3 regions of the Brevibacillus sp. MER 51 genome follow, and region 3 is predicted to be linked to each of the others. Evidence: predicted binding sites of a transcription regulator. Region 3 holds the regulator's gene; each other region holds the start of a gene.
The links. The regulator Rex, encoded in region 3, represses fermentation and respiration genes when NADH is low (regulators of the CRP and FNR family bind a similar motif). The targets are predictions, from matches to a motif close to TTGTGAAATATTTCACAA.
Positions count from the first base shown of each region.

Region 1: the regulator Rex is predicted to act here: its motif matches at 1,093-1,110, upstream of M3630_RS21610 (cytochrome ubiquinol oxidase subunit I).
Region 2: the regulator Rex is predicted to act here: its motif matches at 809-826, upstream of M3630_RS22280 (nitrate/nitrite transporter).

Region 1 is NZ_JAMAUS010000011.1:20,330-22,608, reverse strand. Features, by position in the region: gene M3630_RS21620 (sigma-70 family RNA polymerase sigma factor) at 1-76, shown strand, start outside; gene M3630_RS21615 (hypothetical protein) at 66-821, shown strand; gene M3630_RS21610 (cytochrome ubiquinol oxidase subunit I) at 1,214-2,279, shown strand, end outside.
Region 2 is NZ_JAMAUS010000011.1:161,492-163,770, forward strand. Features, by position in the region: gene M3630_RS22280 (nitrate/nitrite transporter) at 1-743, opposite strand, end outside; gene hcp (hydroxylamine reductase) at 889-2,184, shown strand.
Region 3 is NZ_JAMAUS010000003.1:422,214-424,492, forward strand. Features, by position in the region: gene M3630_RS09225 (ComEC/Rec2 family competence protein) at 1-729, shown strand, start outside; gene M3630_RS09230 (redox-sensing transcriptional repressor Rex) at 745-1,368, shown strand; gene M3630_RS09235 (amidohydrolase) at 1,385-2,279, shown strand, end outside.

The DNA.
Region 1 (2,279 bases), on a different contig from region 3:
TGGCGTCGTTCTCTACAGATGCTTGAAAAAGCTGCAAATGGAATTGCAAAAAGGGGGCTTCCGCTATGAAGAGTGAGCAAGATCTAAACGATTTTCGTGAACTCACCGACTTGCTTACTGATCTGGAATTAGATGACGCCACTCCAAAAGCCAGAATATACAATCGGCTGAAATTCAAATTGGAATCAGGAAACATACAATTACATGATAGGAAAAAGGACGGGATCTCTATGAAAACGAATAAATGGAAAGCTGTCTCAGTTAGTGCTGTTGCTGTTGTTTGCCTGTTAGGTGCATTCTCGACTACATCGTTTGCCCAAGAAATGCTCCAGACGATCTTGGCACGCTTTCAGGTTGGGAACATAGAAATTACCCAATACGATAAAGAACAGCCTGCTACACAGTCCAATACCGAAGGAATCGAGATACCTGTAGAACCCAAGGCCCCTCCACAGATGACATTGGAAGAAGCACGCGCAGCCAGCAAAATGAACTTTCCCGCACCGACATGGTTGTCAGAGAATTATTCCTATAAAAACACGGTCGTTCATGGCGAGAGTATGGTAGAGATTCAGTATAAAAAAGGAAAAGAGTTTATTTCCTTGCTGATTTCAAACGGTGGTGAAAACGGCATCAGCACGACAGAGGGTGTCAAGATCGAAACCATTGGCGGGAAAAAGGTGTATTTCGCCAACGGGATCGTGATTTGGGAGCATGAAGGATTCACGTACGAGTTGTACCAGATGGCAGAGAAGAGCTTCGATGCTGCGACTATCGGCAACATCATCGAATCCTTGTCAACGAAATCCGTCAAAAAATAAGCAGTTGTCACTTAACCACGTACCCAGGCACACCGACTTCGATTTTTCGAGGTCGGGGATCATCTGGGTATTCCACTCATGATGGGCCTTGTAACGGGGCCCATTTTTGTATGTGCCGTCACAGAGTGTTAAAAATCATGTAACGAATCGGACACCCTCTAGGGTCAAAAGTCCTGCTACAATTACACATGACCGGAAATATACAGGGTAAAACAAAAAACTCTCTCACGAAGGTGAATGCGAAAAGGGGGGTTACAGGAGAGAGAATTATTTGTGAATTTTTTCACATATATTTGTGATATTTTTCACAAAGTCGTGATAAATGCGGATTTCCCCACTGGTATAATTCCGGTACATAAAGGCCAAAACGCGAATAGAAAGGGATCTTGTACATGGATATAGTGGATTTGGGACGACTTCAATTTGCGATAACAACGATCTTTCATTTTGTTTTTGTGCCGATTTCCATCGGGCTGTCCTTATTAGTAGCCATTATGGAAACGATGTATGTGGTAAAAAAGAATGACTTGTACAAAAAAATGGCCAAGTTTTGGGGAACCTTTTTGCTCATAAATTTTGCTGTCGGGATCGTGACAGGGATTATGCAGGAGTTCCAATTTGGGATGAACTGGTCAGATTTCTCACGATTCGTCGGCGACGTATTTGGAACACCGCTAGCGATTGAGGCTCTCTTGGCATTCTTCCTCGAATCGACTTTTATTGGACTATGGGTATTCGGTTGGGATCGCTTGTCCAAAGGTGTGCATCTCGCATGTATTTGGCTCGTATCCATTGGAACGATTCTTTCGGCTCTTTGGATTCTTGCAGCCAACTCGTTCATGCAGCAGCCAGTCGGCTTCGCTATTAATAACGGACGAGCAGAGATGGTCGATTTCTTCGCTCTCCTTACCAATGGACAATTACTATATGAATTCCCGCATACCGTATTTGCGGCATTTGCGACAGGAGCCTTTCTGGTAGCAGGTATCAGTGCTTGGAAGCTGTTGAAAAAACAAGATGTTCCATTCTTTGTGCAATCTTTCAAAATTGCGATCGTGGTAGCATTGGTTTCCTCGGTTGCTATAGCTCAATTTGGTCATGGTCAGGCACAGTATTTGGTTGCTACCCAACCGATGAAAATGGCAGCGAGTGAAGGGCTGTGGGAAACAAGCGCGGACCCGGCTCCTTGGACGGTTTTTGCAACGATTGATCCAGAAAAACAAGAAAACGGCTTTGAAATAAAAATTCCATATTTGCTTAGCGTTCTGACGTACAACTCACTTTCAGGTTCTGTCCCGGGCATGTTGGAGTTGCAGGCGGAGTATGAGAAAACTTACGGTCCAGGAAACTACATTCCCCCAGTTCGGACGACCTTCTGGAGCTTCCGCATCATGGTAGCGGGCGGTAGTGCCATGATTTTGCTGGCTTTGTACGGGGCATATCTCGCTTTGCGCAAAA
Region 2 (2,279 bases), on a different contig from region 3:
AAAAGAATGAACCCTGCCGTTCTCATACCTGCATCTACTTTATCCAGTTGGAAATGGCTCACTAAAAAATTCGGGAGATACACGGTGAAAGCGACGAAGCAACCAAACGTAATAAAGTAGAACAAGCTGATTAACCACAGCTTTTCGTTTTTGTAGACACTCTTTATCTGCTGACCGAGAGGAGTCACTACCTTAGGTTCGTTTTTATCCCCCATCAAGAAGGTTAGAACAGCGAATCCCACAAGCAATAACATGAACATCTGTACAGTAGTTGCCCATCCAAACGATTTAGCCAGAACGGGCGCTGAAAAAGTGGTGATTGCTGTACCAATATTCCCCATACCGTAGATTCCGTTTACAGAACCATGCTTTTCTTTCGGATAGTATTTAGGTAGAGACGTGACACCAACAGAAAACACCGCTCCGCCTATCCCTATAAATAACCCGCCGATTAACAAATCTGTATAAGTGGTCGCCTGGCTAATATAAAAAACAGGAGCCAGCAGCAAGAGAAAGCTTATGCTAAATAATATCCTCGCCCCAAATCGGTTACTCCAATATCCAACAGGGATTCTCAGCAACGATCCTAAAAGAACAGGAATCGCTGTCACCCACGCCACTTCGCTTGCACTCATGGGTACGGTTTCTTTGATAAAAGGCATGAGCGATGACAGAATGACCCATACCATAAAACCGACCGTAAGACTCAACGTCTGTAATGGCAACTGCCATTTTCGTACCATAAACAACACCCCTCACTTGGGAAATCTTCTTCATCCACTATGATAAGAGGCAAAGTTTGGTTTCGTTGTGATTTTAATCACAGCTCCTTCCAGGCAATCCGCTTATAATCAAAGCGAAATCTTGAATCGAAGGAGTGAATTATACATGTTTTGTTATCAATGTGAACAGACTCCATCAGGTGGTTGTAAGGTCATCGGCGTTTGCGGAAAGAATGAAGATCTTGCGAGTATTCAGGATACAATTATTTTTGCTTTAAAAGGAATTGCAGCTTATGCCACACATGCTCGACAACTGGGATATATCGATCCTGAAGTGGATGGGATTACACAGGAAGCTCTTTATTTTACATTGACGAATGTGAATTTTAACTTGGATGAACATTTGCAAATGGCTATGAAAGTAGGGAGTGCCGCGATAAAAGTCATGGAGCTTTTGGATCGGGCCCATACAGACCATTTCGGAGTCCCACAGCCAATCACCGTCTCGCAAAATAAAATAGAAGGAAAATGCATCGTTGTTACGGGGCACAATCTGTTTGCTCTCGAAGAGCTGTTAAAACAGACAGAAGGCAAAGGAATCAATGTGTATACGCATTCCGAAATGCTGCCTGCACATGGCTATCCCGCACTGAAGAAATATCCTCATTTGAAAGGGAACATCGGGAAAGCATGGTACGATCAACGCCAGTTGTTTGAGAAATTTCCCGGCGCCATCCTGGCTACAACAAACTGTGTGATGCCTATTCGAGGCAGCTACGCTGATCGTTTCTTTTCGTATGATATAACCGGTTTGGAAAATGTGACGAAAATTGTAGAAAACGATTTTGCACCGCTCATTGAAAAAGCATTGTCTCTTCCTGAGGTTTCCATCGAATCGGAACTGACATTGACAACCGGGTATCATCATAAAACTGTCCTTGGCATCGCCCCTGAAATCATTCAGGCAGTCAAGGAAGGAAAGATCAAACGCTTCTTCGTCATCGCTGGTTGTGACGCTCCTGGCAAGGGAGGCGAGTATTACCGTGAATTGGCTACGTCCTTACCGCCAGAAACAGTCATCCTTACGACCTCCTGCGGAAAATTCCGTTTTAACGATGTAGATTTCGGCACCGTGCCAGGTACCGACATCCCACGATATATCGATTTGGGACAGTGCAATAACTCGGTTTCTACCATTACGATTGCGGCTGCATTAGCCGATGCCTTCGAGTGTGAAGTGAACGAGCTGCCGGTAAGTATCGTTCTTTCCTGGTTTGAACAAAAAGCGGTTGCCATTCTGCTCGGTCTGTTTAGCCTGGGAATCCAAGATATACGGATCGGTCCAAAATTGCCTGAGTTCATTCAACCGGGTGTTCTGCAAGTATTGCAAGACTTGTTCCATATTCAGTTGATTGGCGATGCCCAAGAAGATATGAAGCAAATGCTCGGAATCACGCAATAGGCTGTCGCCTGTCGCTGCAACTCACAAAATGAGGCACCTTCTTCTAACAGGAAGGTGCCTCATTCTTATGGAATTTTAAAAAGGCCCTATCCATC
Region 3 (2,279 bases):
CCACAAGGTGAGAGTACGCTTTTGAGAATGCCAGGCGGCAAAACGATGCTGATTGATACGGGTACGTCAGAAGATTGGCCCGTTCTTTCAGCGCGCTTGGCAGAGCTCAAGATTACACGGCTCGATTATGTGGTGTTGACGAACGACCAGCCGGAACATATGGGAGGCTACACTTCATTGAGCCAACAAGTGCTCATCGATGCTGTCATTTTGCCAAAGCTGATCGCACCATCCATTCGGCATGTCGTGCTGCTTCGCTCCAACCAAAAGCAGATGGAAGCAGAGCAAGGACAAGTACTCACTCTTGACCAAGAAATCTCCATGGAAGTATTGCTTCCGGATGAACCGTTATTTTTATCGCCTCAGAACAATTCTCTTGTTTTTCGATTGACGCACGGTCAACTGCGATTTTTGTTTATGAGTGCCGTGAATGAAAAAGCAGAGGAGCGACTGTTGGAACGGCAAAATGACAAACTGAAGGCGGAAGTGCTAAAGGTAGCCGGTCAAGGAAGCAATCAGGGATCTTCGCAACCGTTTCTGACGCAGGTCGATCCTCAGGTCGCCATTATTCAGACAGGCCGATCACGGGATCAAATGAAAGACGGTCAGACGGAGGTCATGGAGCGTTTGGGTGAGTCATGGGCCGAGACATACGTTACCAGCCACGACGGTTCCATTACCATTTTATCGAATGGAAAAGAATATCGGATTTTGAAGCAAAAGAATTAGGGGGGAAGACCGAACGTGGCAAAACACGAAAAGATTTCAGAAGCGGTCGTCCGTCGTTTGCCGATTTATCTGCGTTACCTCAGTTATTTGCAGCAAGTTGAGGTGACCACCGTTTCCTCCCAACAGATGGGCAAGAATCTTGATGTGAATCCTGCCCAAATCAGAAAAGATCTTGCAGCTTTTGGTGATTTTGGAAAAAAGGGAATCGGCTATGATGTCGATTATCTGGTGGAAAAAATACGTGAAATCCTGAAGCTAACGGATGAAATCCGTGTCGCTTTGGTCGGAGCTGGGCATTTGGGCCATGCCATCAGTAACTACAACGCTTATTTGAAAGATAACATGCGGATTGCGGCCATCTTTGACAATAATCCAGAGAAGCAGGGCAAAAAAGTCGCAGGTATACCGATTCAGCCTTTATCAGAGCTGGAAGAGACAATCGTTAAAAAGCAAATCAAGCTGGCGATTATTACGGTACCGGCCCCTGCAGCGCAATCCGTATGTGATCAGTTGACTCAAGCGGGTATCAAGGGGATCTTGAATTTTGCCCCTACGACGATTCGCGCAGGAAAGGATGTTCGCATTCACTATGCGGACGTGACGTCCAACCTGCAAAGCTTGGCCTACTACTTGACATAAGAATGGAGTGTATACTATGAAAAAGACGATCCTCATTCACGCAACAGTCATTACCGTTAACGATACGAATGAAGTCATTTACGATGGTGCCGTAGCATTCGAAGGCAACAAGATTACGTATGTGGGCCCAACTCCTGAGGACCTGTCGGAAGCGGGATACGATGAAGTTATCGATCAAAAAGGAGACTACATACTGCCTGGGTTAATCAACACGCATGGACATGCTGGTATGTCCCTCCTACGTGGTTATGCAGATGATTTGCCGTTACAACAATGGCTGGAAGACAAAATGTGGCCATTGGAGGCGCAATTCACGGGTGACACAGTAAAATGGGGTACCCAACTGTCGCTTATTGAGATGATTCGTACCGGAACTACCACGTTTGTGGATATGTATGACCATATGGATGTTGTGGCGAAGGAAGTCGATGCAGCTGGAATGCGTGCCCGCCTTTGCCGAGGAATGATCGGTCTGTGCTCTGAAGAAGAACGTCAAACAAAGCTGAAAGACGCGACACTTTTTGCAAAAGAATGGCATAATCAGGCAGACGGGCGTATTACCGTCATGATGGCACCGCATGCGCCGTATACCTGCTCGCCTGAATTTATTACCCAAATTATCGAAAAAGCCGATGAGTTGTCCTTGCCGCTTCATATCCATATGTCAGAAACCGCTTGGGAAGTCGGTCAAAACGAGAAGGACTACGGACTGCGTCCAGTCGCTCACTTGGAAAAGCTGGGTATGTTCAATCGTCCAACACTCGTCGCGCACGCTGTTCACCTAACGGATGAAGAAATCGACATTTTGGCAAAATACAACGTGAGAGTTTCTCATAATGTAGTCAGCAACTTGAAGCTGGCAAGCGGTGTTGCGCCTGTTCCGAAAATGTTGGCAAAAGGCGTAAGCGTAT